DNA from 2 places in the Spirillospora sp. NPDC048823 genome. Region 1 is predicted to be linked to the other one. Evidence: predicted binding sites of a transcription regulator. Region 1 holds the regulator's gene; the other holds the start of a gene.
The links. Region 1 encodes HspR, which represses chaperone genes until heat shock. Its sites were predicted from a motif close to ANTTGAGTCNNNNNGACTCAANT; they were not measured.
Positions count from the first base shown of each region.

Region 2: lon (endopeptidase La) is a predicted target of HspR. The motif match lies at 2,219-2,241, and genes of this name have one in related genera.

Region 1 is NZ_JBICUT010000004.1:144,452-159,082, reverse strand. It holds gene ACGFK0_RS11620 (CU044_5270 family protein) at 1-418, opposite strand, end outside; gene ACGFK0_RS11615 (RNA polymerase sigma factor) at 435-986, opposite strand; gene ACGFK0_RS11610 (hypothetical protein) at 1,151-2,386, opposite strand; gene ACGFK0_RS11605 (RNA polymerase sigma factor) at 2,383-3,027, opposite strand; gene ACGFK0_RS11600 (S8 family serine peptidase) at 3,219-6,587, opposite strand; gene dnaK (molecular chaperone DnaK) at 6,915-8,780, shown strand; gene grpE (nucleotide exchange factor GrpE) at 8,774-9,427, shown strand; gene dnaJ (molecular chaperone DnaJ) at 9,567-10,745, shown strand; gene ACGFK0_RS11580 (heat shock protein transcriptional repressor HspR) at 10,751-11,197, shown strand; gene clpB (ATP-dependent chaperone ClpB) at 11,229-13,826, shown strand; gene ACGFK0_RS11570 (hypothetical protein) at 13,875-14,582, opposite strand.
Region 2 is NZ_JBICUT010000001.1:347,913-362,543, forward strand. It holds gene lon (endopeptidase La) at 1-2,183, opposite strand, end outside; gene ACGFK0_RS01390 (hypothetical protein) at 2,370-2,873, shown strand; gene ACGFK0_RS01395 (Type 1 glutamine amidotransferase-like domain-containing protein) at 2,885-3,490, shown strand; gene ACGFK0_RS01400 (MFS transporter) at 3,838-5,040, shown strand; gene ACGFK0_RS01405 (GNAT family N-acetyltransferase) at 5,681-6,604, opposite strand; gene ACGFK0_RS01410 (DUF3817 domain-containing protein) at 6,682-6,999, opposite strand; gene ACGFK0_RS01415 (hypothetical protein) at 7,061-7,417, opposite strand; gene ACGFK0_RS01420 (hypothetical protein) at 7,493-7,630, opposite strand; gene ACGFK0_RS01425 (methylated-DNA--[protein]-cysteine S-methyltransferase) at 7,991-8,533, shown strand; gene ACGFK0_RS01430 (Uma2 family endonuclease) at 8,548-9,030, opposite strand; gene ACGFK0_RS01435 (TetR/AcrR family transcriptional regulator) at 9,155-9,730, shown strand; gene ACGFK0_RS01440 (oxidoreductase) at 9,727-10,635, opposite strand; gene ACGFK0_RS01445 (glutathione peroxidase) at 10,788-11,276, opposite strand; gene ACGFK0_RS01450 (hypothetical protein) at 11,377-11,532, opposite strand; gene ACGFK0_RS01455 (hypothetical protein) at 11,702-11,860, opposite strand; gene ACGFK0_RS01460 (hypothetical protein) at 11,946-12,239, opposite strand; gene ACGFK0_RS01465 (LCP family protein) at 12,278-13,459, opposite strand; gene ACGFK0_RS01470 (ABC transporter ATP-binding protein) at 13,718-14,631, shown strand, end outside.

The sequences.
Region 1 (14,631 bases):
TCGCGTAGGCCCCGGTCGGGGCGCGCACGACGGCCGCCCGGCCGCTGACGATGTCGCTGTACCAGTACTCGCCGGTCGGCTGCGCCTCGGCGTTCTCCGCCGCCGCCAGCACCGCCCGCTTGCCCAGGTCGACACTGGCGGGAGTGCCCGGCGTCGCCGGGGAGCCGGAGCCGGAGCCGATGGCCGCGACGGCGACGGCGGCCGCGGCGCCGGCGGCGAGGGCGCCCAGCCCGAACGCCCCCCAGCGGACGGGACGGCGCCCCCGTGCCCGTCCCGCGGGCGGCGCCGCCTCCGGGGCCGCCCGGAGCGCCCGCTCCAGGTCACGTTCCCGGCGCGCGCCGGCGGCGGCCGGGTCCGCCGAGGGGTCGAGCTGCCCGGGCCGTGCCGCGGACAGCGCCTTCATCACGTCATGCTTCATCGGACTGCTTTTCCTCTCAGGAGTGATTCGGGACGGCGCCGCGCGCGGACACGTCGGGGTCCGGTATCCGCGACTGCGCGGTCAACGCGCGCTCCAGCCGCCGCCGGGCGCGGTGCAGCCGCACGTAGAGCGCGGCCTTCGAGCATCCGACGACCTTCGCCGCCTCGTCCGGTGACAGCGCGTGCCAGGCGACCAGCGTCAGCAGCTCGCGGTCGCCGTCGGACAGGTCCGCCAGCGCGCGCAGCACCCCGGCGCGCTCGGCCACCGCCTCCGCGACGTCACCGGCGGGCGGCTGCCCCGCCGCCCAGGTCCGCAGCTCGCGGGTCAGCGCGTCCCGCCGTTCCCGCACCCGGTACGACTCGCGCAGCAGGTTGCGCGCGATGCCGAACAGCCAGGGCAGCGGCTCGTCCGGTAGGTCGCGGATGCGCCGCCACGCGACGCAGAACGCCTCACTCGTGATCTCTTCGGCGGCCTGCCCGCCGACCCGGCTCACGACATAGGCGTGGACGCGCGGATGGTACGCGTCGTAGACCGCCGTGAACCGGGCGATGTCTTCGGGGTCCGACAAGGTTCGAGCCCTTCGTCCGGGGGTTCGTCACCCGGGTAGTGGTCCGGGCCCGCCGCTTCTTACCGAAGCATCCGGAGTACCTGGAACGGAACGGCCGGTCTCGGTCCGGTGGAAGGACGGAGACCGGCCGGTGCGGGACCCCGGAACCGGGCCCGGCCTGCGGGTCAGCGCAGCCGGAAGGGCTGTTCCGCCGGCGGCGAGGGCTTGGTGTCCGTCCAGCCGGTGCTGCGGAAGACCTCGTAGTTGATGACGAAGCCGGGCTTCCGCGTCCGGTACGGGCCGCCGGGGTCGGTCAGCTCCTCGTGCAGGGACAGCAGTGCGCCGCTGCGCTCGTCGAAGACGATCACGTTGCGGGAGCGGTAGGTCCCCTGCTCGCTCTTCGGCGTGCCGGACTCGCCGTCGTCCGTGCTGGGGAGGGAATATCCGGCCAGCGCGACACCCTGGCGGCCCATCGGGTCGGTGACCTGGCCGATCGCATGGACGCCCGGCCGGGCTGTCAGCGCCCGGATGAGACCGGCCCGGACCTTCGGCGGCGTCGGGCCGCCCAGCAGCTCCCCCACGTTCCGGATCTGGACGTTGGGCAGCACCCGCGGGGCGATGGGCGGGGGCGTCCTCCCCAAGGACCGCAGCCTCTCCAGATCCGCCGGCCCCTCAAGGAACATCGTGGTGAGCTCGGCCGGGTCGGTGGGCAGGTTCTGAAGCTCCTCGGCCGACTTGCCCAAGGCGACCTTCCCGGCGCCCACGGGGTCCGGGCCCGTGCCCGGCACGTCCGAGCGCCACGTCGTCGCCTCGGTGGTGAAGGTGAGGTGCTTGTCGCCCGACCAGACGCGGAAACTCGACGGCGACCCGTCCTTGCGCCACAGTTCCCCGTCCCGGGCGGTCAGCGGGCGGGCCGGGAGGTCGCGGCCGTAGTACATCCCGCCCATGCCGGGCTTCACGCCGTGCCAGCCGAACAGCTCGCTGTGCGCGCCGACGATCGCGTACGCGGCGCCGGACTTGGACCGTACGACGTAGGACTGGCCGCTGACGACGTCGGTGTACCAGTACTTGCCGGCCGGCTGCGCCTCGGCGTTCTCCGCCGCCGCCAGCACCGCCCGCTTGCCCAGGTCCACCGAGCCCGGGGACGTGGGCGCGCCGGGCGCCTCCAACCCCGCACCCGGCCCCACGGCCACGATCGCGACCGCGGCCCCGGCACCCAAGGCGGCCACACCGGCACCGGCCTTGAGCCGCCAGCCGAACCGCCGCCGTCCCGCTCGGGAAGCCCTGAAGCGCTTCCCGCCCGGCGCCATCTCTGCCTCCAGCATGGTCAGCGCCTTCGCCGCGGCCTCGGCCGACGGGGGCGGCGGCTCGCGCAGCAGCCGCCGGATCCGGTCCGTCTCGTTCGCGTCGATGTCGTTCACGCGGGCGTCTCCTCAATGATCAGGGTGGGGTTGACTCCGCCGAGCGACTCCCTCAGGCGGCGGCGGGCACGGTGGAGCCGGGACGCGACCGTGCCGGTCTTCAGGCCGAGTGCCTGCCCGACCTCCTCGTAGGACAGGTCGGCCAGCGCGATCAGCAGCAGGACGTCCCGGTCCCCGCGCGGCAGGCGGGCCAGCGCGTCCCCGAGGTCGGCGCCCACGCCGCCGGCGGTGACGCGCGCCGCGATGACGTCCTCGTGGCCGTCCTCGGTGTGCTCGGCGGGCGTGCGTGCGAGGGCCCGGTAGCGGCGGCTCTCCGCACGCCGGTGCAGCCCGATCAGCCGGGTCGCGATGCCGTACAGCCAGGGACGGACCGTGCCGCGCTCCGGGTCGAAACGGCCGCGCTTGCGGAACGCGGTGAGGAACGTCTCGGCGGCGATGTCGTCCGCCGCGTCCACGCCGAGGCGCCGCGCCGCGTACCCGTGGATCGCGGCGAAATGGCGGTGGAAGATCTCCGCGAACGCGGCGGGATCGCGCCGCGAGCGGACGATCGCCACCGCGTCGGGCGCGTCCGCACCGGGATCCGGTGGGTCGGGATGGGCCATGAGGTGATCCTCGCTGTCGGGGGGGAAGTGCTCGGTCACCCGGTTCTCAACCGATGCCCCGCTCCGCCTTCACGCACATGCCTCATCCTGCTCATGGCGGACGGCGGACGGCGGACGGCGCGGTCTCGGGCGTCGTCCCCCCTCCCCGCGGAAACGCCTTCGCCCTTCCCGCAGGGAGCCCGGGAAGGGCGAAGACCTCTGGTGAGCGGTGAATCCGGCACCGCCTCGGATCAGCGGATGCGGTAGGCCCGGATGATCTGCTGGTCGATGCCGCTGCCGCCCGCGTCGGCGGCCGTGACGCGGACCGACACGGACCGGCCGCCTGCCGCCGGTGGGAGCGGCGCGCTGAAGCGGCCCTCGCCCAGCGGCTTCACGGCGGCGGCCTGCCAGGTCTTCCCATCGTCCAGGGACGTCCAGAAGCGCAGGCCGGTGACCTTGGCGCCGCCGGTGCCGGCGACTCGCGCGACCGTCAGGACGGCGGGCTTGCCCGTCGGCTGATTGCGCAGGTCGAGGCCGAGGTCGTAGTCGACGGTCAGCAGCGGGACGCGGACGCTCTCATTCCCGCGCGGCGCGGGCGAGCGGAACGTCCAGGACGTGGAGGTGCGGGTCGACACCGGCAGGATCGCCGACGCGTCGTTCCGGTACGTCAGCCGGTACTCCCTGCGGCCGGACGGGATGAGGAAGTCGCCGGCCGGCCCCTCCTTCTCGCCGAGCTTCTCGTCTCCGGCGAACAGCGTGAGCTTGCCCTTTATCCCGTTCACGCCGCAGTCGAACCCGTCCGGACGGGTCTGCAGGTCGACCAGCTGGACGTGCAGGTTGCCGCGCGTGCGGGTCGTGGGGGCGGGCGTGCAGATGCTCGGGGAGACACCGGTGGCGGAGTATGGGCCGGGGCGCAGCGGCTGACGTCCCCATGTGTGCTCGACACGCCGGCCCGGCCGGAGTTCGAGGAACGTGCTCTGGTCGACCCATCCGTCAGGAATGCCCTGCGGGGACCCCCAGGCCAGCCAGCGGACGCCTCCGCCGGTCGACACGTGATCCGTACGGGTCGTCCCGGCCGGTGTGTCGGACGCCAGTCCATCGAAGAGCAGCAGGCCCTCGGGGGTGAGCCCATAGCGCTTGTCGCTGATGAGTTCGCTCTCGTTCCCGCCGAATGCGGCGAACCGCTGGTGGACGCGGGCCATCCTCGCCTGGGCGGCGGTGGTGATGACGTGGGACGGATCCGCGGGGATCCCGCCGCCCAGAGGACGCAGCACGTCGTAGAACCCCTCGGGCCCGCTGAGCCGGTGTGCCGTGTAGGCCCGGAACCCGCCGGTCTCGGGGGCGTCCATCGGCTGGAGCATCATGGGTGACGTCTCGGCGTCGCCGGAAGTGACGAGCATCGTCCAGATGCCCTGCCTGGTGGAGCGGACGACGGCCGCGTAGTTCGAGAGCGCCTTCGTCCGGGTGCCCTCGACGCTCACCGTGGCCGGACGGGCCTTCGCGCCGTCGAGCGTGACGGTCATGTCATGGTCGACGAGGACCTCGGGGGTGCCGGCGAGGGCGTAGCGCCAGTCGTTCCCGCCCGTTCCGCCGTGCTGGACGGACCCGAGGACGGCATACCGGCCTTCCGGGACACGGATCTCGGTCGTGCCGTCCAGGACTTCGACGATCGTGGAGAGCTCGACGATGTCGGTCAGGTGGGTCACGGTCGCGTAGGCGTACAGGTCCGCGGCGTCCGTGCCGGGCAGGGGAGTCGCCTTGACGGTGAGCGTGTGCGTCGGGGGTTCGACGTAGAAGGTCACCGGCGTTTCGAGGGTCGCGCCGGCGCCCTTCGCGGTCACGACCGCCGTGTACAGGCCGGGACGTCCGGCGAGCTTCGAGGCGTCGATCTCCAGTTCGGCGGACGCGGTGGCGCCCGCCGGGATCTCGACCCGGGCGGGGACGCTCGCCGCGCCGTGCGCCGTGCGGCCCTGCCGGTCGACGACCTCGACGCTCAGCCTCATGTGGACGGGGCGGGAGGCGTTGGACGTCCAGCCGAGCTCCGTGGACAGGGCGCCGTGGTCCGGGTACTGCGACGTCCCGAGGTCGACGATGCTCTGGGCGGTGAGGACGGGGGCGCGTGCGGCATCGCCGGCGTCGAGCCGTCCGGCCCCGCGCTCGTAGGCGTCACCGCCGGTGGCGGGGTCGCCGGTGCCGACGAGGGCGGCCTTGAGCCGGGCGGGCTTCCAGCGGGGGTGCTTCGCGGCGAGCAGCGCCGCGGCGCCGGCGACGTGCGGTGCCGCCATCGACGTGCCGGACATCTTCGTGTAGTTCGCCCCGATCGGGGTGCCCAGCGCGGTGCCCTCGGCGCGCGCGGCGACGATCTCGACGCCGGGTGCGACGATCTCCGGTTTGGCGGTATGGCCGACCGGGCCCCGGCTGGAGAACTCCGCGAGTGCGTCGTGGGCGTCGACCGCGCCGACCGTGAGCGCGGCCTTGGCCGTGCCCGGCGCGCCGACCGACTGGATCGCACCGTCGTTGCCCGCGGCCACGACGAACAGCGTGCCGTGCTCGGCGGTGAGGTTGTCCAGCGCCACGGAAAGGGGGTCGGTGCCGTCGGTGGGGAAACCGCCGAGGCTCATGTTGACGACGTCGGCGCGCGGTGCGGCCCACTGCATCCCGGCGATCACGCCGGAATCGGTGCCGTAGCCCCGGTCGTCGAGGACCTTGCCGATCAGCAGGTCCGCGTCCGGGGCCATGCCCTTGCGCTCGCCGCCCGACGCGGCACCGGTCCCGGCGATCGTCGCGGCGACGTGCGTGCCGTGGCCGAGGCGGTCGGCGGTGCCGGGCGATTCGGAGAAGTTCTTCGTCGCGGCGATGCGGCCCTTGAGGTCCGGGTGCCCGGCATCGACGCCGGTGTCGAGAACGGCGACCTCCGCTCCCTTGCCGGTGTATCCGGCCCGCCACGCCTTCGGGGCGCCGACCTGGCGCAGGTTCCGGTCGAACCGGCGTGCGGTGGGGGCGGTGGGGGCGAAGTTCGCCTTGACCCTGCCGTCCAGCCAGATGCGCCGGATGCCGCCCGTGGCCTTGGCGGACGGGCCGCGCATCCCGGCGAGTGCGTCGCCGAGGGTGCGCGCGTCGTCCTTGGACTGCCGGACGGCGACGGCGTCGATGCTCGGCAGGTCTCGCGTCTTGTCGAGGGCGCCGCCGAGCGCCGACATGGCGTGGACGCCCTTGTCGCGCTGGACGATCAAGGGCAGGTCCTTGCTGCGGGCGTCGTCGTAGCCCTGCGAGATCAGGGCGGTGACGTCGAACAGTTCGCGGTCGATGACCCGGCCGGCCAGCGGCGCGATGTCGAGCGGAGTGACCACGACGTGCCCGTCCGGGCGGATCTCCTTGCGGAACGAGCGCTTCTCGCGGCCTGGTGCGGGGGTCACCGAGACCATCGGTGGCTTGCCCTCGACCGTCCGAACCTGGACCACGTCACCGGTCAGCAGGGTGACCTTCCATGCCTTGCCCGAGGGCAGGCCGCCCGTGGGGGGTGGCGGCGGGTCGGCTTGGGCCGGCGCGGGCGTCGCGGTGAGCGCGCCCGCCGCCAGCAGGATGCCGAGCAGTGCCCGGCTCCGGCTTCTGGGGGTCATCGAGTCTCCTCTCCTCACAAGTGATCACCCGATGTGGGTGATCGACTTCACGGCGGAGGTGTCGACGGATCCCGGTTTCTTTCAGGAGATGGGGAACTGGAATACCTGGCTCAGACGTCCTGTTAATGAAGACGTCAGCAAAGTTGAGTCCGGTCGACTCAAGTCATTTGACAACATGGGGAGGTCCGGGCACCCTTGCGAACAGCAACCGAACCGGCCGCACCCCGGGGGGCGACCGGGGCGCGATAACAACCGGAACCGCGGCAGAACACCCGAACTGCGGCAGACACCGGAACCGGTACACCGGAAACGACGGAGGACGAGAACATGGCACGTGCGGTCGGCATCGACCTCGGGACGACCAACTCGGTCGTCGCGATTCTGGAGGGCGGCGAGCCCACCGTCATCGCGAACGCGGAGGGGTCGCGGACCACGCCGTCCGTCGTCGCGTTCGCCAAGAACGGTGAGGTTCTGGTCGGAGAGGTCGCCAAGCGACAGGCGGTGACCAACGTGGACCGGACGATCCGTTCGGTCAAGCGCGAGATGGGCACCGACTGGAAGACCAAGATCGACGACAAGGACTTCAACCCGCAGCAGATGAGCGCGTTCGTGCTGCAGAAGCTGAAGCGCGACGCGGAGGCCTACCTGGGCGAGACCGTCACCGACGCGGTCGTCACGGTTCCCGCCTACTTCTCCGACCACCAGCGGCAGGCCACCAAGGAGGCCGGCCAGATCGCGGGCCTGAACGTCCTGCGCATCATCAACGAGCCGACCTCGGCCGCGCTGGCGTACCACCTGGAGAAGGAGAACGAGGCCACCATCCTGGTCTTCGACCTGGGCGGCGGCACGTTCGACGTGTCCCTGCTGGAGGTCGGCGACGGGGTCGTCGAGGTCAAGGCCACCAGCGGCGACAACCACCTGGGCGGCGACGACTGGGACCAGAAGGTCGTCGACTGGCTGGTCGAGAAGTTCAAGAACGCCAACGGCGTCGACCTGGGCAAGGACAAGATGGCCCTCCAGCGGCTGCGTGAGGCCGCGGAGAAGGCGAAGATCGAGCTGTCCGGTTCGTCCGAGACGCAGATCAACCTGCCCTACATCACCGCGTCGGCCGAGGGCCCGCTGCACCTGGACGAGAAGCTCACCCGTGGCGAGTTCCAGCGGATGACCTCCGACCTGCTCGACCGGACCAAGGCGCCGTTCCACTCGGTGCTGAAGGACGCCGGCATCGGCGTCGACAAGATCGACCAGGTCGTCCTGGTCGGCGGCTCGACCCGGATGCCCGCGGTGTCGGACCTGGTCAAGGAGCTGACCGGCGGCAAGGAGCCCAACAAGGGCGTCAACCCCGACGAGGTCGTCGCGATCGGCGCCAGCCTCCAGGCCGGCGTGCTCAAGGGCGAGGTCAAGGACGTCCTGCTGCTGGACGTGACCCCGCTGAGCCTCGGCATCGAGACCAAGGGCGGCATCTTCACCAAGATCATCGAGCGGAACACCACGATCCCGACCAAGCGGTCGGAGACGTTCACCACCGCCGACGACAACCAGCCGTCCGTGGAGATCCAGGTCTACCAGGGCGAGCGCGAGATCGCCGCGTACAACAAGAAGCTCGGCACCTTCCAGCTCACCGGTCTGCCGCCGGCGCCGCGCGGCGTCCCGCAGATCGAGGTCACCTTCGACATCGACGCCAACGGCATCGTGAACGTCAGCGCGAAGGACCAGGGCACCGGCCGCGAGCAGTCGATGGTCATCACCGGCGGCAGCGCGCTGCCGAAGGACGACATCGAGAAGATGATGCGCGACGCCGAGGACTACGCCGAGGAGGACCGCAAGCGCCGCGAGGAGGCCGAGGTCCGCAACCAGGCCGACACCCTCGCGTACTCGACCGAGAAGTTCCTGCGGGAGAACGACGAGAAGGTCCCCGACGAGATGAAGACCGAGGTGAGCGACGCGGTCGCCGAGGTCAAGAAGGCTCTGGAGGGCACCGACGTCGACGCGATCAAGGGCAGCGCCGAGAAGCTGGCGCAGGTCAGCCAGAAGATGGGCGCGGCCATGTACGCGCAGAACCCGGAGGGCGCGCAGCCGGGCGGCGAGGACGCCGGCCCGACGGCCGACGCGCAGGGCGGCGACCAGCAGGACGACGAGGTCGTCGACGCCGAGATCGTCGACGAGGACAAGCCGAAGGGTGATGCATCGTGACGTCCTCTCCCGACGAGGGCGAGGAGAAGGAGGGCCCGGTGATCCGCGACAAGCGGCGCATCGATCCCGAAACGGGGGAGGTCCGGGGGACCGGTGAGTCCGGCGCGCAGGCGGCGCGGCCACCGGCCCCGGAGGCCCCGGCCAACGGGGGCGCCGAGGTTACGGGCGAGGAGGTCTCCTCGTTGAAGACACAGCTGGTGGAGCGTCTCGCGGACCTCCAGCGGCTGAAGGCCGAGTACGACAACTACCGCAGGCGCGTCGACCGCGACCGGGTCGCGGTCCGGGAGCAGGCCGTCGGGCAGGTCCTGTCCGAACTGCTCCCGGTCCTGGACGACATCGGGCGTGCCCGTGACCACGACGAGCTCACCGGCGGCTTCAAGTCCGTCGCCGAGAGCCTGGAGGCGGTCACCGGCAAGCTCGGCCTGGTGCGGTACGGCGAGAAGGGTGAGCCCTTCGACCCGACCGTGCACGAGGCGCTCATGCATTCGTTCTCCCCGGATGTGACCGAGACGAGTGTCGTGGACGTCCTCCAGCCCGGTTACCGCATCGGCGAGCGGATACTGCGCGCCGCACGCGTCGCGGTGGCCGATCCCGAGCCCGACGCCGCCGGAGAGCCCGGCGACGAGGCGGGTGACGACGGCGAGTGACCCCCGGCCCGGCGCCGAGGGGTCCGGGGGTCGCCCCCCGGAAGGACCCGGTGTCCCGTCCCGGCCGCGACGGCCGGGGCGGGGCCGCCGGGGCACGTGAAGACATGTGGCAAGTGGCGATAGCAGAAGGCGGGGCGCCGTGAGCACCAAGGACTACCTGGAGAAGGACTACTACAAGGTCCTCGGTGTCGCGAAGACGGCTTCCCAGGAGGAGATCAAGAAGTCCTACCGGAAGCTGGCGCGCAAGTACCATCCGGACGCCAACAAGGGCGACACCGACGCCGAGGACCGTTTCAAGGAGGTCTCCGAGGCCTACGACGTCCTGTCGGACGACAAGCGCCGCAAGGAGTACGACGCGGTCCGGTCGATGCCGGGCGGTTTCCGCGGCCAGCAGGGCGGCGGCTTCCCCTTCGACTTCGGCGACCTGTTCGGGCAGCCCGGCAGCGGCGGCGGAACGCAGGCGGGCGGCGCCGGGGAGCGCATCGGCGACCTGTTCGGCGGCCTGTTCGGGCGGGGCGGCGGCGGCACCCGCACGACGGGCACGACGCGGCGTGCGCGCCGCGGCGCGGACGTCGAGACCGAGGTGACGCTGTCGTTCGGACGCGCGATGAACGGCGTGACCGTCCCGATCAAGCTGACCAGCGAGGCCCCCTGCAACGGCTGCCGCGGGACCGGCGCCAAGGCCGGCACCGTGCCGCGGGTGTGCCCGAACTGCGAGGGCACCGGCCACGAGACCCGCAACCTCGGGAACTTCGGCTTCCAGGAGCCGTGCAAGGACTGCCACGGCCGCGGCCTCGTCGTCGACGACCCGTGCCCGATCTGCCACGGCAGCGGTCGCGCCACCGGCACCCGCACCATCCAGGCGCGCATCCCGGCGGGCGTCGCCGACGGCCAGAAGATCCGGCTCAAGGGCAAGGGCGCGCCGGGCGAGAACGGCGGCCCGCAAGGCGACCTCTACGTCAACATCAAGGTGCAGCCGCACCGGGTGTTCGGCCGCACCGGCGAGAACCTCACGCTGACCGTCCCGGTCACGTTCCCCGAGGCCGCGCTGGGCGCGGAGATCAGGGTGCCGACGTTCCAGGGCCAGCCCGTCACGCTGCGCCTGCCCGAGTCCACGCCGAACGGCCGCACGTTCCGCGTCAAGGGCCGCGGCGCCCCCCGGCGCGACGGCACCAAGGGCGACCTGCTCGTCACCGTCGACGTCCAGGTCCCTCAGAAGCTCGACGACCAGGCACGCGAGGCCCTCGCCCGGCTCCGCGCCGCGGGCACCGGCGACGACCTGCGCGCCGACCTCCTCCAGCAGGCACGACAGGAGTGAGTTGGGTGGATCCGTTCGGCGATGACACACCGGTTTATGTGATCTCGGTGGCGGCGCAGCTGTCCGGGCTGCATCCGCAGACGCTGCGGACCTATGACCGGATGGGGCTGGTGTCTCCCGGCCGGACGGCGGGACGGGGCCGCCGCTACTCGATGCGCGACATCGTGATGCTCCGCGAGATCCAGCGGCTCTCGCAGGAGGAGGGCATCAACCTGTCCGGCATCAAGCACATCCTGGAGCTGCAGCGCGACAACGTGCGGCTCCGCGAGGAGCTCCTCAAGGCGCACGCGGCGCTGGAGGACCTCGCCAACGAACTCGAATCGACGCGTTCCGTCGCGGCGCGGCTGGCGCAGCAGCGGCGGCACGGTGAACAGGGCGGTACCCCCGGCTCCGACCTGGTGCCCATCAGGCACACGAGCGTCGTGGTCTGGCACGAGCGGAACCGGGACTAGGACATCAGGTGGTTGACGGGGGGTCTGGGACATGGACTACAAGCTGACGCAGAAGAGCCAGGAGGCGGTGTCGGTCGCGGTCCGGAGGGCCGCGGCCGAGGGGCACCCCGAGGTGGAGCCCCAGCATCTGCTGGTCGCGCTGATCGCCCTGGCGGACGGCACGGCGGTGCCGCTGCTGGAGGCCGTCGGCGCGGACTGGCAGGCGATCAGGCGCCGCGCCGAGGAGCAGCTCGCGGCGAAGCCGAAGGCGCAGGGCTCGACGGTGGCGACGCCGCGCCTGTCGGGTCAGCTGCAGCGGTCGGTCAACACGGCGGCGAACCGGGCCCAGCAACTGGAGGACGACTACGTCTCGACCGAGCATCTGCTGGTCGGGCTCGCCGCGGACGGGGGCCCGGCGGCGGGCCTGCTCAAGGAGTTCGGTGCGACGCCGCAGGCGCTGCTGGACGCGTTCGAGAAGGTGCGCGGCCACGCCCGCGTCACCACCGAGAACCCCGAGGGCACCTACCAGTCGCTGGAGAAGTACGGCGTCGACCTGACGGCGGCGGCCCGCGACGGCCGGCTCGACCCGGTGATCGGGCGGGACTCGGAGATCCGCCGGGTCGTGCAGGTGCTGTCGCGGCGGACGAAGAACAACCCGGTGCTCATCGGTGAGCCCGGCGTCGGCAAGACCGCCGTCGTGGAGGGCCTGGCGCAGCGCATCGTCGCGGGGGACGTCCCCGAGTCGCTGCGCGGCAAGAAGCTCGTCTCGCTGGACCTCAGCGCCATGGTCGCGGGCGCGAAGTACCGCGGCGAGTTCGAGGAGCGGCTGAAGGCCGTCCTGAACGAGATCAAGGAGAGCGACGGGCGGATCGTCACGTTCATCGACGAGCTGCACACCATGGTCGGCGCGGGCGCGGCCGAGGGCGCGATGGACGCCGGCAACATGCTGAAGCCGATGCTGGCCCGCGGCGAGCTGCGGATGATCGGCGCGACGACGCTGGACGAGTACCGCGAGCGGATCGAGAAGGACGCGGCGCTGGAGCGCCGGTTCCAGCAGGTCTTCGTCGGCGAGCCGACCGTGGAGGACACGATCGCGATCCTGCGCGGGTTGAAGGGCCGCTACGAGGCCCACCACAAGGTGCAGATCAACGACTCGGCGCTGGTGTCGGCGGCGGCGCTGTCGGACCGCTACATCACGTCCCGGTACCTGCCGGACAAGGCGATCGACCTCGTCGACGAGGCCGCGTCGCGGCTGCGCATGGAGATCGACTCCCGTCCGGTGGAGATCGACGAACTCCAGCGCACCGTCGACCGCCTCAAGATGGAGGAGATGAACCTGTCCAAGGAGACCGACGAGGCGTCCCGGCAGCGTCTCGACCGGCTCCGCGCCGACCTGGCGGACAAGCAGGAGCATCTGACCGGCCTCGTCGCCCGCTGGGACAAGGAGAAGGCCGGCCTGAACCGCGTCGGTGAGATCAAGGAGCGGATCGACCAGCTCCACGGCGAGGCGGAGCGCGCCCAGCGCGACGGCGACCTGGAGACGTCCGCGCGGCTCACCTACGGCGAGATCCCGGAGCTGGAGAAGCAGCTGGAGGAGGCGTCGGAGGCCGCCGACAACCGCGACGCGATGGTCAAGGAGGAGGTCGGCCCGGACGACGTCGCCGACGTGGTCGCGTCCTGGACGGGCATCCCCGCCGGGCGTCTCCTCGAAGGGGAGACGGAGAAGCTGCTGCGCATGGAGGACGAGCTCGGCAAGCGCCTGATCGGCCAGGCGGCCGCGGTCCGCACGGTGTCGGACGCGGTCCGCCGCGCCCGCGCCGGCATCTCCGACCCGGACCGCCCGACCGGATCGTTCCTGTTCCTCGGCCCGACCGGGGTCGGCAAGACGGAGCTGGCGAAGGCCCTCGCGGAGTTCCTGTTCGACGACGAGCGGGCGATGACCCGCATCGACATGAGCGAGTACTCCGAGAAGCACAGCGTCGCCCGGCTCGTCGGCGCCCCGCCCGGGTACGTCGGCTACGAGGAGGGTGGGCAGCTCACCGAGGCCGTCCGGCGCCGCCCGTACTCGGCGGTGCTGCTGGACGAGGTGGAGAAGGCCCACCCCGAGGTGTTCGACATCCTCCTCCAGGTCCTCGACGACGGCCGGCTCACCGACGGGCAGGGCCGCACGGTCGACTTCCGCAACGCGATCCTGATCCTGACGTCCAACATCGGGTCGCAGTTCCTCGTCGACCCGACGCTGGAGAACGGCGCGAAGCGCGAGGCGGTCTGGAACGCCGTCCGGAACTCGTTCAAGCCGGAGTTCCTCAACCGCCTGGACGACGTGATCCTGTTCGACGCGCTGTCCACCGCCGAGCTGACCCGGATCGTGGACCTGCAGGTCGCCAAGCTGGCCGAGCGTCTCGCGGAACGGCAGCTCACGCTGAAGGTGACCGACGCGGCCCGCGAGTGGCTGGCGATGACCGGCTACGACCCGCTGTACGGGGCGCGCCCGCTGCGCCGCCTCGTCCAGACGGCGATCGGCGACCAGCTCGCCCGCGAACTCCTGTCCGGCGGCGTCCTCGACGGCGACGAGGTGGTCGTCGACCTCGACGAGCCCGCCGACCGCCTCACCGTCGAACCCACCCGCGGCCTGAACCTCACGAAGTAGGGCGCCTGTGTGCCCGCCACCCTTTCTGGGCCGGCGGGTGCCCGCGTGTCAGGCGGTGAGCCAGTCGGCGGGGATGTCGTCGCGGAGGCGGTCGAGGGTCTCCTCGTCGCGGGTGCGGACGGAGAGCCAGCCTCCGCCGTCGCAGAGGAGCACGCCCGGGCCGGCGTAGAAGGCCTGTCCGTCCTCGCCTTCGGGGTGGGCGGGGAAGGGCAGGCGGGTGAAGCGGCGGTCCAGTTCGCCGTCGTCCTCGAAGTCGCCGTGGTCGCAGACGGGCTCGTCCGCCTGGAGTGCCTCGGACAGGACGATCTCGATGCAGGACACGGAGAAGGCGTCCAGCCAGCCCTCCCAGCGCTCCGCCTCCTTGTCCTGGAGGTCCCGGCGCATGCGGACGGGCGGGTCGGCCTTGTCCAGGTCGGTGAGGAGGACGCCCCACGACGCGGCTCCCTGGTTCTCTTCGCGGAAGACCAGGGCTTCCTTGCGGTCGTCCACGTAGAACTCGTCCGGGCGCAGCAGTGAGTGCATGGTGCTGTGCAGGTCGGCGCGGCGCCCGAAGAGCGTGTACGCCTCGCGGAGGGCGGCGGGCAGGCGCATGCCGAGGTGTTCTTCGGCCGCCGTCAGTTCGGCTTCCGGCGTCCCGTCCTCCGGAGTCAGCGGTGTGCGCCAGGTCGCGGCGAAACCCCGGATGTACGTCCAGGCCGCCGACCGGTCGCGCAGCGCGGACGGGAGATCCCGGACAAGGTCGAACGAATCGGTCACGTTCGGGAAGCTACTCCGGTCATCGCCCGTCCGTCGGCCGATGACCGGT
Region 2 (14,631 bases), on a different contig from region 1:
GTCAGCGACACCTCACCGGTCATCGCCACGTCCGAGCGGACCGGCCGCCCCGACAGCAGCGACGCCAGCGCCGTCGTCATCGTGATGCCCGCGCTCGGCCCGTCCTTCGGGATCGCACCGGCGGGCACGTGGACGTGCACGCCGCGGTCCTTCAGGTCGCCGACCGGCAGTTCCAGCTCGGCGCCGCGCGAACGCAGGTAGCTGAGCGCGATCCGCGCCGACTCCTTCATCACGTCGCCGAGCTGCCCGGTGAGCGTCACGCCCGTGTCGCCGGTCTCCTTGTCGGCCAGCGACGCCTCGATGTAGAGGACGTCGCCGCCCGCGCCGGTGACCGCCAGGCCCGTCGCGACGCCCGGCACGCCCGTCCGCCGCTCGTTCCGGCTCAGCTCGACCTCCGGCGTGTACCTGGGCCGACCCAGATAGTCCCTGAGGTCGTCCGCACCGATCGAGACCGGCAGGTCCGCCTTCTCCATCGCCACGTTCGCGGCGACCTTCCGGAGCACCCGCGCGATCGACCGGTCCAGCGACCGGACGCCCGCCTCCCGGGTGTACTCGGCCGCCAGCAGCCGCAGCGCGTCGTCGCCGAAGCCCACCTCGGACGCCTCCAGCCCCGCCTTGTCGAGCTGGCGCGGCAGCAGGTGGTCGCGGGCGATCGTGACCTTCTCGTGCTCGGTGTAGCCGTCCAGCTCGACGAGCTCCATCCGGTCGAGCAGCGGCGCGGGGATCGCCTCCACCACGTTCGCGGTGGCGAGGAAGAGCACGTCGCTCAGGTCGAGCTCCACCTCCAGGTAGTGGTCCCTGAACGTGTGGTTCTGCTCGGGATCCAGAACCTCCAGCAGCGCCGCCGTCGGGTCGCCCCGGTAGTCGGCGCCGACCTTGTCGACCTCGTCCAGCAGGACGACCGGGTTCATCGAACCGGCCTCGCGGATGGCGCGGACGATCCGTCCCGGAAGCGCGCCCACGTACGTACGGCGGTGGCCGCGGATTTCGGCCTCGTCCCTGACTCCGCCCAGGGCGACCCGGACGAACTCGCGTCCCATGGCCCGCGCGACCGACTCGCCAAGGGACGTCTTACCGACGCCGGGAGGGCCGGTCAGGGCCAGAACCGCACCGCTCCTGCGGCCGCCCACGACGCCGAGGCCCCGGTCCTCACGCCGCTTGCGCACGGCCAGGTACTCGATGATGCGCTCCTTCACGTCATCGAGCCCGGCGTGGTCGGCGTCCAGGATCTCCCGCGCGCCCGCGATGTCGTAGGCGTCCTCGGTCCGGTCGTTCCACGGAATGTCGAGAACGGTGTCGAGCCAGGTGCGGATCCAGCCGCCCTCGGGCGAGGCGTCCGACGACCGCTCCAGCTTGTCGACCTCCTTCAGCGCCGCCTCGCGCACCTTCTCAGGCAGGTTCGCCGCCTCGATCCGGGCCCGGTAGTCGTCCTCCTCGTCGGCGGGGTCGCCGTTCAGCTCGGCCAGCTCCTTGCGGATGGCCTCCTGCTGCTGGCGCAGCAGGAACTCCCGCTGCGTCTTCTCCATGCCCTCCTGGACGTCCTTGCGGATCGTCTCCGCCACGTCCAGCTCGGCCAGATGGTCCCGCGCCCACCCGATCACCAGGGTGAGCCGCTCCACCACGTCCGGGGTCTCCAGGACCTCGATCTTCTGCTCGTCCGACAGGTACGGCGCGTAGCCGGCGTTGTCGGCCAGGGTGGACGGGTCGTCGATCTGCTGCACCACGTCCACGACCTGCCACGCGCCCCGCTTCTGCAGGATCGCGCTGACCAGGCTCTTGTACTCCTTCGCCAGCTCCTGCGCCCGCCCGGACGCGGGCGGCGCCTCGATCGCGGTGCCCTCGACCCACAGCGCCGCGCCCGGCCCGGTCGTCCCGGTCCCGATCCGCACCCGCTGCACGCCCCGGACGACCGCGCCCGGCTCACCGCCGGGCAGCCGCCCCTCCTGCTCGACGACGCCCAGCGTCCCGATGCCGGCGTACTGCCCGTTCAGCCTGGGCACCAGCAGCACCCGCGGCTTGCTCACCGACCGGATGCCCGGCCCCTTGGACTGGGCCGCCGCCCGCGCGGCCTCGATGGCCGCCCGGACCTCACCGCTCTCGGACAGGTCCAGGGGCACCACCATGCCCGGCAGAACGGCCCCGTCGTCCAGGGGCAGCACCGGCAGCGTCAGGGTCTCGCTCATGCTCAGCTCCAAGTCCGTACGTCGACCCAACGGCAAGTTGAGTCATCCACACTCAAGAAAACGGAGCAGCATTTTGTTTCCTCAGCAACGTTCGCTCTCAGCGATCACATCCACCGGGGCGTCCCGCCGTCCACGTGCGACGAGCCGGGATCGCGCGTCCGCGGCCGCCCTTGACACACTTCCCTGATGATCGACCTGACCGACGAGTTCCTCACGCCCACGCCCGGGACCATCTCCTACTGGCCAGCCGGACTCGACCATCCGGTCGCCGGAACCTGGAGCATCACCATCCCGCTCACGCCCTTCTCCGCCGACGACGAGTACGAACCCGCCACCTTCCGGCCGGGTGCCAGCGGACCGGAACTCGTCACGACCGAGATTTCGCTGGACCACATCCAGTTGCCGGCCACCAACCCGGCCTCACTGAGCCGGCGCGTCTTCACCTTCCCGGCCAGGCACGAGGAGGGCCACATCGATGGCTCGATCTATCTCATCGCCGCTCACTGCCCAGTCGACGTCACCCGCATCGAGTTCGGCCGAGCCACCCCCGACCACATCACCGCCGCACTGCACACCTACCTCGACTTCGACGCCGCAGGCGGCATCGACATCCGCAACCGCACAGCGCTCCTGAGGACGAGTCTGCGCTTCGAACCAGGACACCTCACCAAAACCACAAACCAAGCCTGAACAAGATCACAGTGAATGAACACCAACACCTGTTCCTGGGGTCGGCCGGGCTCGGCGCCCTACCGGGCTGGATCAGGTCGCTCCCCACACCTCCCACCCGGGCCACGCTCATCCCCACCGCCGCCAACCCGCTGCGGTCGGCACCGTTCGTCGAAGCGGGGGCGCGACTGCTGCACAACGAGGGTATGACGGTCGATCGCCTCGACGTGGAGCACGCTGATCCATCCGCCGTCGAACGCGCTCTCCGCTCAGCCGATCTGGTCTTCGTCACCGGCGGCTATGCGATCTTCCTTCTGCAGCACGTGCACCGCACTCACGTGGACCGGACCGTCCGCCGGGCCGTCACCAGCGGACGAACGGCCTACGTCGGCATCTCCGCCGGAGCCGCACTCGCAGGACCCGACCTCCGCTTCTTCCGCGACGTCGAAGACCCCGGTCAGGTCGCCTCGACCACCGGCCTGGGCCTCGTCCCGTTCACGGTGCTACCGCACCGCAACCGCGGCAACGCCGACCGCCACGACCGCCGGCACGGCCGTCAGGCCCGCTTCATCTCGATCAACGACGACCAGGCCGTCACGGTCCACGGCAGCTCCTGGAAGATCCAGGAATCACCCTGAGACTCACCGCGCGGCTTCCGTGACACCCTTGCGCCAGCCGGCAGGAGACGCAGGCGCGGTACGACGCCAAGATTGAAAGGGGGTTGCGGTGGTAACGGGGGGTATGCGATCTTCGGCGTGATGTTCCGGCTCCGGTTCTGGAGGCAGATCGTGTACACGGGTCTCGGCAAGTCCACGACCGGCGCCTCGGCGGCGGAGCGCACCACGGCCTAGCCGGCACCGCGCTCCTCGACGCCGAGGCGAGTCCCGCGCGGGGGTTCTCCCCCGCCGCCTCGATCCTGCCGCGTCGAATCGATGGAGCATCCGTGTCCTCGCATGCCTCGCAACCCGTTGGCCTCAGCCGTCGGGTGATCTTCCTACTTGCTCTGACCTGCGGCGTCGCCGTGGGGAACATCTACTTTCCGCAGGCGGTCAGCCCGCTGGTCGCGTCCGGCCTGGACGTGTCGCCGGGAACGGCCGCGCTGGTGGTGACCGCGGCGCAGTTCGGGTACGCCGCGGGGAACTTCCTGCTGGTGCCGCTCGGGGACCGGTTCCCGCACCGGCCGCTGATCGTGGTGATGCTCGTCGTCACCGGGATCGGGCTGCTGGGCGCGGCGGGCGCCCCCGGGCTGCCTGCGCTGGCCGGCGCCAGTGCCCTCGTCGGGATCACGACCGTGGTCGCGCAGGTCATCGCGCCGATGGCGGCCGGGCTGGTGGCCGACGACCGGCGCGGCGCGGTCATGGGGACGCTGCTGTCGGGGTCGATCGGCGGCATCCTGCTGGCCCGCACGTTCGGCGGGATGATCGGCGAGTGGCTCGGCTGGCGGGCACCGTACCTGGTCTCCGCCGCGGTCGCCCTGTGCCTGGCGGCGGCGCTGGCGTTCGCGCTGCCCGCGACCGTCCCGCCGTCGAAGCAGTCGTATCCCGCGCTGCTGGCCGAGCCGCTGCGGCTGCTGCGGCGTGAGCCGGAGTTGCGGCGGACGTGCTTCTACCAGGCGACGATCTTCGGCGGGTTCCAGGCCGTCTGGACGGGCGTCGCGCTCCTGCTCACCGGGCCCGTCTACGGGTTCGGGGCGCAGGCCGTGGGGGTGCTGGCCCTGGTCAGCGCGGGCACCATGATCGCCACGCCCATCGCCGGACGGCAGGTCGACCGGCGGGGCTCCGATCCGGTCGGCCTCGTCGCCATCCTCGGGACGATCGCGGCCGCCGGGGTGCTCGCGGCCGGCGCCGCGGGCGGGCGGTCCGGGCTGGTGGCGCTCGCCGCGGGGACACTCCTGCTGGACGTCGCGATGCAGTCCGGCATGGTCGCGAACCAGTCCCGGATCTTCGCATTGCGGCCGGAGGCCCGGAGCAGGCTCAACACGGCCTACATGACCTGCTCCTTCCTGGGCGGGAGCACCGGTTCCTGGCTGGGGGCCGCGGGCTACTCCCGGTACGGCTGGACGGGCGTCTGCGCGCTCGTGGCGTTCCTGGCCGTCCTCGCCCTGGCCCGCCATGTCCTGCGCCGCCGCCCCGCCGCGGCGGAGCGGGTGCCGGGCAATGCGGAGGCAAAGTCCGCTTCGCGATCATGATTCTTTGCGGCGGGCCGGTTTACGTGCGCATGACGCGCGGGTACCTAACGCATCAGGTTCGTGACACAGAGTGAGCGAGAAGGCCTCGGGGCGGCAAAGCCCCAGGTCGGGAAACGGGAGGGACCGGGATGCACCGCACGGAGCGTGAGACCCGCGTCGTCCCCGCGCCCCCGTCCCCGCGCGGCCCGGCCCGTACGGCCGAGGGCGATCGCGGCGCGCTCCACCGCGGCCGGCACCGTCCCCCAACGGGTGCCGCGGGCGGGGCGGGCGGCGATACACCTCGGGTCCTCGGCCGTACCGGACCAGCCGGGCCCTTCGACCATCCCCGGACCCCGGTGCCGCACGCCCCCGCGGCACCGGCGTCCCCCACGAGCCGGGCCGGCGGCATCACCCGAGCCGTGCCGCCGGCCCGGCCGCCGTCACCGGGGCGCCGTGGCGGCGCCCTCCCCCGAGCGCCGGACGGGTCCCCCGGCCGGCCGGAGCGGAAGGGAGGTGGGAACCAGTCCTGAGCCGAACCGGCGCAACGCCGGTGAACACAGGCGGCCGGAACCTCCGTCCGACCCCCGTCCCGGCCGCCGACGCAGTCAGGGATCGCTGCGGAGCCGGGCCCGTGGAGGCGTCACGCCCCCGCGGGCCCGGTTCACAGTTTCCTGCGCCAGACCTGCCCGTGGACGACGTCCCCGAAGCGTTCGACCGGGGGCTCCTCCTCGTCCAGGACGAATCCGGCCCGTTCGTAGAGGCGGTGCGCCGGACGCTGCAGCGCCGTCGTCCACAGCATGATCTCGGAGTATCCGGCTTCGGCCGCGAAGCGGACGCACTCGCCGACCAGCGCCGCCCCGATGCCCATCGCGCGGGCATCCGGCTCGACGTGCAGCAGCCGGAGCTGCGCGACGTCGCCGGCGCTGCGGACGCAGAAGACGCCGCCCACCCGCATGCCGCCGGATTCGGCGATCCAGGCGTTCTCCCGTTCCGGATCATGGTTCTGCACGTAATCGGCGACGACCTCGGCGACGAGGGCCTCGTAGGTGCGGTCCCAGCCGCATTCCCGGTCGTAGAGGGCGCCGTTGCGCTCCACGATCCAGCCGAGGTCGCCGGGGCGCAGCGGGCGCAGGACGAAGCCGTCCCCGCGCGGGCGGTCGCCGAGGATGCCGTGGACGGAGCGCATCGCGGCCAGGAGGCGGCGCCGGTCATCGGCGGGCAGCCCGTCCAGCAGCGCGCGGATCTCGGCGACGGACCGCTCGTCGAGCATGGCGAACACCTCGCGGCCCCGCGGCGTGAGCCGGACGATCTGCCGGCGCGCGTCGCCGGGCGCACGTTCGCGCCCGACCAGCCCGTCGGCCTCGAAGCGGGCCAGCATCCGGCTGAGATAGCCGGCGTCGAGGTCGAGGGCGCGGCGCAGGGCGAGGACCTCGGTGTCGTCCCGCTGGGCCAGCTCGAAGATCACCCGGGCCTCGGTGAGGGAGTACGGCGTCTGGACGAGGCCTTCGCCGAGCACGCCGATCACCCCGGTGTAGAACCGGTTGAACGACCGGACCGTGCCGATGTCCCCGTCGGTCACCGCCATGCCCACCTCCCAATGTTTGACTCAGTCAAACATTAGTCGACCCGGCGGCGGTCATCCAGTCCCTTGAGGAACGGCCGTCAGGCGCTCGCCTCGGCCTCGGCCTTCGCGCCGCCCAGCTCCCGCGCGTCCTGCACGATCCGGCGCTCGACGAAGAACGTCATCAGCGGGACGATGCCGCCGAGCACGATCACCGCCATCCTGTTCAGCGGCCAGCCGGTGCGCCGCCACAGGTCGTACGCGACCGCGAGGTAGACCATGTAGAAGAAGCCGTGGATCGGCGAAACGACGGCCACCATCTCCGGCATGTCGGTCGGCCCGTACTTCAGGACCATGCCGATCGTCAGCAGCACCAGCAGCGTGCCGACCACCAGCGCCAGGATCCGGTACCTGGTCACCGCGCCTTCCACAGATCACACCTTTCGTCGACGGCCCGCACGGGCGGCCCGTGCGGACGGGTCAGCGGCGTCCGCCGCTCTCGGAGTTCAGCCGCGCGAGGTAGCGGTTGTAGGCGGCGAGGGCGGGATCCTCGTCCTCCTGCTGCCGGATGATCCGCCGCGTGATCTCCGCCTCCGCGGGCTCCTCGATCACCGCGGGCGCCGGGGCGGCGCCCGATCGCTCGTCGCGGATCATCTTGACCCACATCACGACCACGAAGAGCGCGAAGATCGGCCACTCGAAGGTGTAGGCCCAACTGCGGTCGTTGCCGCTCTGGGCGCGGTCGTACTGCCACCAGCCGAAGCCGAGGAACGCGCCGCACAACACGATCGCGATCAGGTGCAGCCCGAGCCAGCCTGGGGTGAGGAACCGTCGCACACCCCCGAGCCTACCCTCGGCCCGGTGGAGTGCGGCCACGACCCCGTCCGGGCGCATGGACGGCCCGCGCGCCGGTCACCCGGCGGGAATCGGCGGCCCGGTGAAGACGGCGCGGGGACGCAGCGGGCCGCCCCGGCCGTACTCCTCCAGCGCGTGCGCGAGCCACCCTGCGGTGCGCGCGACGGCGAAGACCGCCTCCCCCGCACCCGGCACGAGGCCCGCGACCGCACCCAGGGTCGCCGCCCATCGCCCGACTTGTAGACGGTGTGCCCGAACCCGGGGATCCCAGGCCGGCGATCAGGGCGCGTCCGGGCGCGGTGACGGTCTCAGGGTCGAGGTGGTGACGCAGCGGGTCGGTCGCGGCGAGCGCGGCCACCCGCGTCGCCGAGACCACCGGTGCCAGGGGCACGATCCCGGCCGTCGCGGACGTGGCGTCCCGGGGCGGCTCGAGCCGCCTGGTCAAGGAGTCCGCCCGGCTCCACCGCACCCACGCAACGTGAGGAGCCGCAGCGGTGTTGAAGAAGATGACGGATCCGCATGGGACGCTGAACACTCCGGAAGGAGCGCCGCACGATGACCGAGACCCTCGCGTTCGGCACGGTCGACACCGTGCTCGGCCGCCTGCTCATCGCCGAGACCGAGACGGGAGTCGTCTCCCTGCACTTTCATGACACCCCCGCCGCCCGTGCCCGCACGGCCAAGGCGACCGGCCTGCCCGTCGTGGACGCTCCGGGCCGCCCGGCCCCGGCCCTGTCGGCCCTCCGCGACTACTTCGCCGGCGACCTGAAGCGGTTCGAGGTCCCGATCGACTGGCGGCTCACGTCCGACGTCCAGCGGCAGGTCCTGTCGACGCTGCACGACTCCGTCCCGTACGGGCAGGTCATCACCTACGGCGGCCTCGGCGACCGCAGCGGCACCGGCGTCCACGCGCAGGTCATCGGCCAGGTGATGGGGAGCAACCCGATTCCGCTGATCGTCCCCTGCCACCGCGTCGTCGCCTCGAACGGCCTGGGCGGCTACAGCGGCGGCTCCGGCGTCGAGGTCAAACGCTGGCTCCTCACCCTGGAGGGCGCACTCCCCGCCACCCTCGACTGGGACCTCACCCGCGCCCCCTGAGCCCCACGGCGCCTTCAGACGCCGGGCCGGCGCGGTCCCACGAGAATCGCCGGGTCGAACGAGACCTCGAACGGCTCCGACAGCCGCAGAGTCCGGCCCGCGCACACCCGGTCGGCCTGCACGTACTCGGCGCCCTTGAGCACGAGCACCTCGACGCAGGGCGCCCCCTCACCGATCAGCTCGACCCGCAGAAACGTGGGAATCCCTGCGGCCGCATACATGCGGGGCTTGTCGGTGAAGTCCCGCATGCGATTCCGCTTTCCCGGGCTGACCACCTCGGCCACGAGATGTATCTCGCCGGGATCCAATGCCACGGTAGCGGCCTGCATGGCCTCGGCGTTGCCGAGCACCACGTCCGGGGTCGCCCCCTCCCCCGCACACGGGACGTTGGCACCCTCGGTGATGTCGAAGTCTTCCGGTGCGGCGGCGATCAGGATGCGCGCCAGACGCCCCGTACAGAGCTGATGGCTAATCGCTGTCATGTGGGTGTGATCCACAGGCGATCACACTGGGCGTTCGCTCGGTTACGTCGAGAGACCCGGACTCTAGAGGATCTGTCAGCCAGATGCGCCGGGAGTCGAAACTTACCTACGGATAGTCGGGAATCGTAGGATGGGGGGCGTGCCGAGGATCAGTGAGGCGACCGTCGCGGCGCATCGGGCGCGGCAGTTGCGGACGCTGCTGGACGCCGCGCGGGCGCTCGTGGCGGAGGAGGGCATCGAGGCGCTGTCGCTCGCGGCGCTGGCGAGGCGGGTCGGGCTGTCGCGGCCGGCCCTGTACGAGTACTTCCGGTCGAAGGACGATCTCGTCGCCGCGATCGTCGAGGAGGAACTGCCCCGGTGGGCGTCCCTCGTCGAGGACGCGCTGACCGGTCCCGGTGATCTGGACGGCAAGGTCGAGGCCTACATCCGGGTTCAGCTCGGCGTCATGACCGACGGGCGGCATGCCGCCGCGGTCGCCTTGGCCGAGCATGCGCTGGCCGAACCGGCCCTTGAGCGCATCCGGGTGGGGCACGCGATGCTGCTGCGTCCGCTCGTCACCGCCTTGGAGGACGGCGGCGTCGCCGAGCCGGCGCTGCGGGCGGAGCTGATCCAGGGGCTGGTCGATACGGCCGCGCGCCTCGCGCAGCGTGCGCCGTCGGACGCCGGGACCGTCATCGCTGCGACGCTGGCCCAGGCCACCGCGGGGCTTCGCTAGGCCTTCTCGTAGGTGACGTCGGTGAGCGTTTCGGAGATCTCCCAGAGGCGTTCGGCCTGGGCGGGACGGTTCGCCCGCGGAGGCGTGACCACTTCGGTCGGGGCGCCGCGGTACTGGAGCAGGCGCGGGCCGTAGCAGGCGCCGCCGTGGACGTCCGGGGCGGTGGCGGCGTAGAGGGACGGCAGGGCGCCCGCGGCGGCGGACTGGGCCATCACCGCGTTGCCCAGGCCGGCGGCCCTCTCCATCAGAGGGCTGCCCTGCATCCTGGGGCCGGTCTGCTGGAGGTTGGTGGCGGCGTAGCCGGGGTGGGCGGCGACGCTCGTCACCTCGGGGACGCGGCGGTCCAGCTCCCGGGCGAAGATCAGGTTGGCGAGCTTGGCCTGGCCGTAGGCGGACCACTTGCGGTAGCGGCGCTCGCCCTGCAGGTCGTCGAAGTTCAGCCGGCCGGACCAGGCGAACGCCGAGGTGAGCGTGACCACGCGGGGGGACGGGGCCGACCGCAGCGCGGGCAGCAGGAGGCCGGTGAGGGCGAAGTGGCCGAGATGGTTGGTGCCGAACTGCATCTCGAAGCCGTCGGCGGTGGAGCGGCGCGGGATGGCCATGACGCCGGCGTTGTTGACCAGGATGTCGACGGGCGCGTCGCCGTACCGGGCCGCGAACTCCCGGACCGACGCCAGGTCGGCGAGGTCCAGTGAGCCGAGGACGAGGTCGGCGTCCGGCGCGGCGGCCTTCACCCTGTCGAAGGCGGCCTGGCCGCGTTCGGCGCTGCGGCAGGCCAGCACGACGGACGCGCCGTGCCGGGCGAGCTGGAGAGCGGTGTGGTAGCCGATGCCGCTGTTGGCACCGGTGACGATCGCCCGCCGGCCGTGCAGATCGGGGATGTCTCCGGTCGTCCATCCGCGCATGGGCACCTCCACGTCATATCGCGACTTCACAAGCTAGACGACCCGGCCGCGCCGCGCAGCCGGGCGTCCACGAAAACGGACGGCGAATGCGCCGTGTGGCGCAATTCACAGCCGCGGGGCGCGCCCTCCGGACGCGGAGGGCGCGTCCGCTCTCAGGCCGGCAGGTTCTCTTCGATGGCGGCGACGACCTCGTCCGCCTCGGGCTCGGCCTGCGGCGCGAAGCGGGCCGCGACCGTGCCGTCGGGGGAGATCAGGAACTTCTCGAAGTTCCAGCGGATGTCGCCGGTGTGGCCCTCGGCGTCGGGCGCGCCGACCAGCCCCTGGTACAGCGGGTGCCGCCCGTCGCCGTTGACCTCGACCTTCTCGGTCATCGGGAACGTGACCCCGTAGGTCGCCGAGCAGAACTCCGCGATCTCGTCCGCGGTGCCGGGTTCCTGCCCCATGAACTGGTTGCAGGGGACGCCGAGGACGGTGAAGCCGCGTCCCGCGTACCTCTCCTGCAGCCGCTCCAGGCCGGAGTACTGCGGGGTGAGGCCGCACTTGGAGGCGACGTTGACAATGAGCACGGCTTTGCCCCGGTACTGGCCGAGGTCTGCGGGTCCGCCCCGCAGGCCGTCGATTTCTACGTCGAAGACAGACATGGGGCCGATCCTAGGAGATCGCCCTCCGTGGCCGGCCATGTCCTCGTTCGATCACCCGCCGGCGCCGCCGGGCCCGCGGGCCCGCGCCGCCGGCGCATCCTCACGTGCCCAAGGCGTTCACGAAGGCGGCCAACTGGTTGCCCGCCTCGCCGAGCTGGCTGAAGGCGTTGTTGACCACCCCTGCAGCATCCGTGGGTGAGCTCAGCAAATAGAAGATGACGAACGCGATCGCCACATAGCGGAGGTTCTTCTTCATCCGTACGCCGTCCCTGGTTGTAGCGCAGCGACACAACTGACCCGATCCAATTGTGCCCAGGCGCGTCTGCCCGCAAAGCGCGATTTTACTGTGACGCGGAGGCAACCGCTTGCTGGCCGCGCGTGAAAAGCCCCGCACCGCCGGGGATGCGGGGCCGGGGAGCCGCCCGTCAGCCCGGGATGGCGCTCATGAACTGCGACAACGACTCGGCGGCGGTGCCGAGTCCGCTCAGGGCGTTGTTGACGAGACTCGCCGCTCCCTCGGGCCTGCTGATGACGTACCACACCACGAAGGCGATGGCGGCGATCTTCATGTGCTTCTTGTTCACTTCAACCACCCTCTGCAGTCAATTAACTACGGAGAGTGTTTCCCAGTGATGGCCGACCAGAGAGCAACGACGGGCAAAGAGCCGGTCAGGTCCCGTTGGCGTGCGCCGTGAGGTAGTCGATGTAGAAGGGCCGGAGCGCGTCCGCCATCTCCCCCTCACCCGCGTGCGTGAACTCCTCCAGCAGCGACAGGCCGTGCAGCAGATCGAACTCGGCGCGGCCGACCTCCCCCATGGACGCCGCCGCGGCGGGGATCGCGCGCAGCAGGTCCCACAGGAAACCGACGTCGCGCCGCTCCTTCGCGAGGCTCATCGCACGCTCATACAGCTCCTTGGACGGCAGCTCCTCCAGCTCGGCGCCGTCCGGCGTCACATCGGCCATGCCCCGACTCTAACCAAGCGGACGGGAACCGGTCCCCGTCACTTCTTCTGGATGACGTCCTGCGGGATCGGCTGGTCCTGCTTGAGCGCCTCGAAGAGCTTGGACGCCTTGGCCTTGTCCCAGGTGATGTACGAGCCGACGCCCGCCGCGCTGCCGTTGCCGCCGATCGGGACGGTGGTCGTGACGCCGTCCTCGCCGCTGACGCCCTTCATCGCCCACATCATGCGGACCAGGTGGTGCAGATGGTCGCCCTCGTCCACCAGGAAGTTGCTGGTGGAGTTCATCGCGAGCGGGACGCTCTTGAACGGGTTGAGGAGCGTCCCCGGGCTCGCCGCCTTCTTCATCAGCGCGGCGAAGAACTGCCGCTGGTTCTCGACGCGTTCGAGGTCGGCGCGGGCGAACGCGCGGGTCCGCACGTATCCGAGCGCCTGGCCGCCGTTCAGGGTCTGGCAGCCGGCCTTGAGGTCGAGCCCCGCCTTGGGGTCCTTGAGGTCCTCCTTGATGCACATCTCCACGCCGCCGATGGCGTCCACCACACCGACGAAGCCGCCGAGGCCGATCTCGGCGTAGTGGTCGATGCGGAGGCCGGTGGCCTCTTCCACGGTCCGGACCAGCAGCTTGGGGCCTCCGAACGCGAACGCCGCGTTCAGCTTGTTGCGGCCCTTGCCCGGGATCGGGACGTAGGAGTCGCGCGGGAGGCTGATCATGGACGTCCCGCCGGAGCCGTAGTGCAGCAGCATCATCGTGTCGGTGCGCCGCCCCGAGGCGAAGCCGGTCCTGAGCTCGCGCTGCTCGGCCTTCGACAGGCCCTCGCGGCTGTCGGAGCCGACGATCAGCCAGTTCGTCCCGGGCGTGTCGGCGACGCGCCCCGGGTAGTCCACGAGCACCGCCTCGCGCTTCAGCCGCGAGTCCAGGTAGAAGTAGCTGCCGGCGAGGACCAGCAGCAGGACGACCACGATGGCGCCGAACACCCGCCCGCCGCGACCGCGGCGCCGCCGCCGCCGGGGCGGAGGGCCGCCGTAGGGGTCGCCCTGGCCGTGACGGGCTCCGCCGCGCAGCTGGTCACCGGCATGCGGGTCGTCGTACGGGTCGTAGGAATCGCCGTACGCTTCCCGCCCGTAGGCGGGCTGGTGATGCTCCGCCCGGACGGAGTGGTGCCTGCTGCGGGCCACGCGGTCGCCCTCCTTGCGTGTCCGGCCTTCCGGCCAGCCGTCGTTCATGCCGTAGACCTTAGACTTCCCGGGCGTCCGCCGCGTCCTTCTCCTGCATGATTGTCCATACGGCCAAATCACCGCGCTATGTGACATATGAAGCGGAAACCGTCGTCCTCAGGACGCACACTGCCCTTGGCACGCAGGACGCGCGGAGGGCGGCGTATGGGTACACGACGGCGTTCTTCCCGGCGATTCGCGCTGCGTGGGCCGGGCCGGCGCGCCCGGCGCCGCAGAGAGCCGCCTCCCGACCCCGGCCTGCCGGAGGTGATCCTCTCGTGGCACGCCCGGGACAGGGAGCTCACCGAGACGGGCATGGGCACGATCGCGCGGCGGCTCCCCTCGACGATCGTCCAGGCCGCGCGGCTGGCCTGGCGCGCGAGCCGCGCCGACACGATCGCCACGATCTCCCTCAACCTCGCCGCCGGGTTCTTCACCGCATTCTGGCTGCTGGCCACGACCGGCGTGCTCACCGCCCTGTTCAGCGCCGCGCCGACGCCGTCCCGCGTCCGCGACGCGCTGCCCTCGCTGGCGCTGGTGGCGGGTGCGGTGGCGATGCGGGCCGCGCTGCAGGCGGGCGCGGGCTGGGCGCAGGCGCGGCTGGACCCGCAGGTCGAGCGGCTGGTCGAGCTGCGGCTGTACGAGGCGACGACCGCGGTGGACCTGACCGCGCTGGACGACTCGGACTTCCTGGACGACCTGAAACGCGCGCAGGGACGAGGCATGATGTCGGCGCCCATGGTCGTCCAGTTCGCCGTGGACGTCCTCACCGGCGCGGTCGGCATGATCGCGGCCGCCGGGACGCTCGGCGTGCTGCATCCGCTGCTGCTGCCGCTGCTCCTGCTCACCGCCGTGCCCGAGGGCTGGGCGTCCGTCCGCAGCGCACGCATGCGGTACCTGATGATGCTCTCCCTCGTCGGGGTGGCACGCCGCAAGTGGATCCTCTCCGACCTGATGGTCGACCGGCGGCACGCCCCCGAGGTGCGCTCGTTCACGATGCGGCCGTTCCTGCTGAACCAGTACGACCGGGCCGCCTCCTACCAGCGGCGCGTCGAACTGGACGTGGCCCGCCGCCAGACCATCGTGAAGATCACAGGCGACATGCTGAAGGGCGTCGCGACGGCGGCCGTCTACATCACGCTGGGGATCATGCTGTGGAAGGGCGCGGTGCCCCTGGCGGT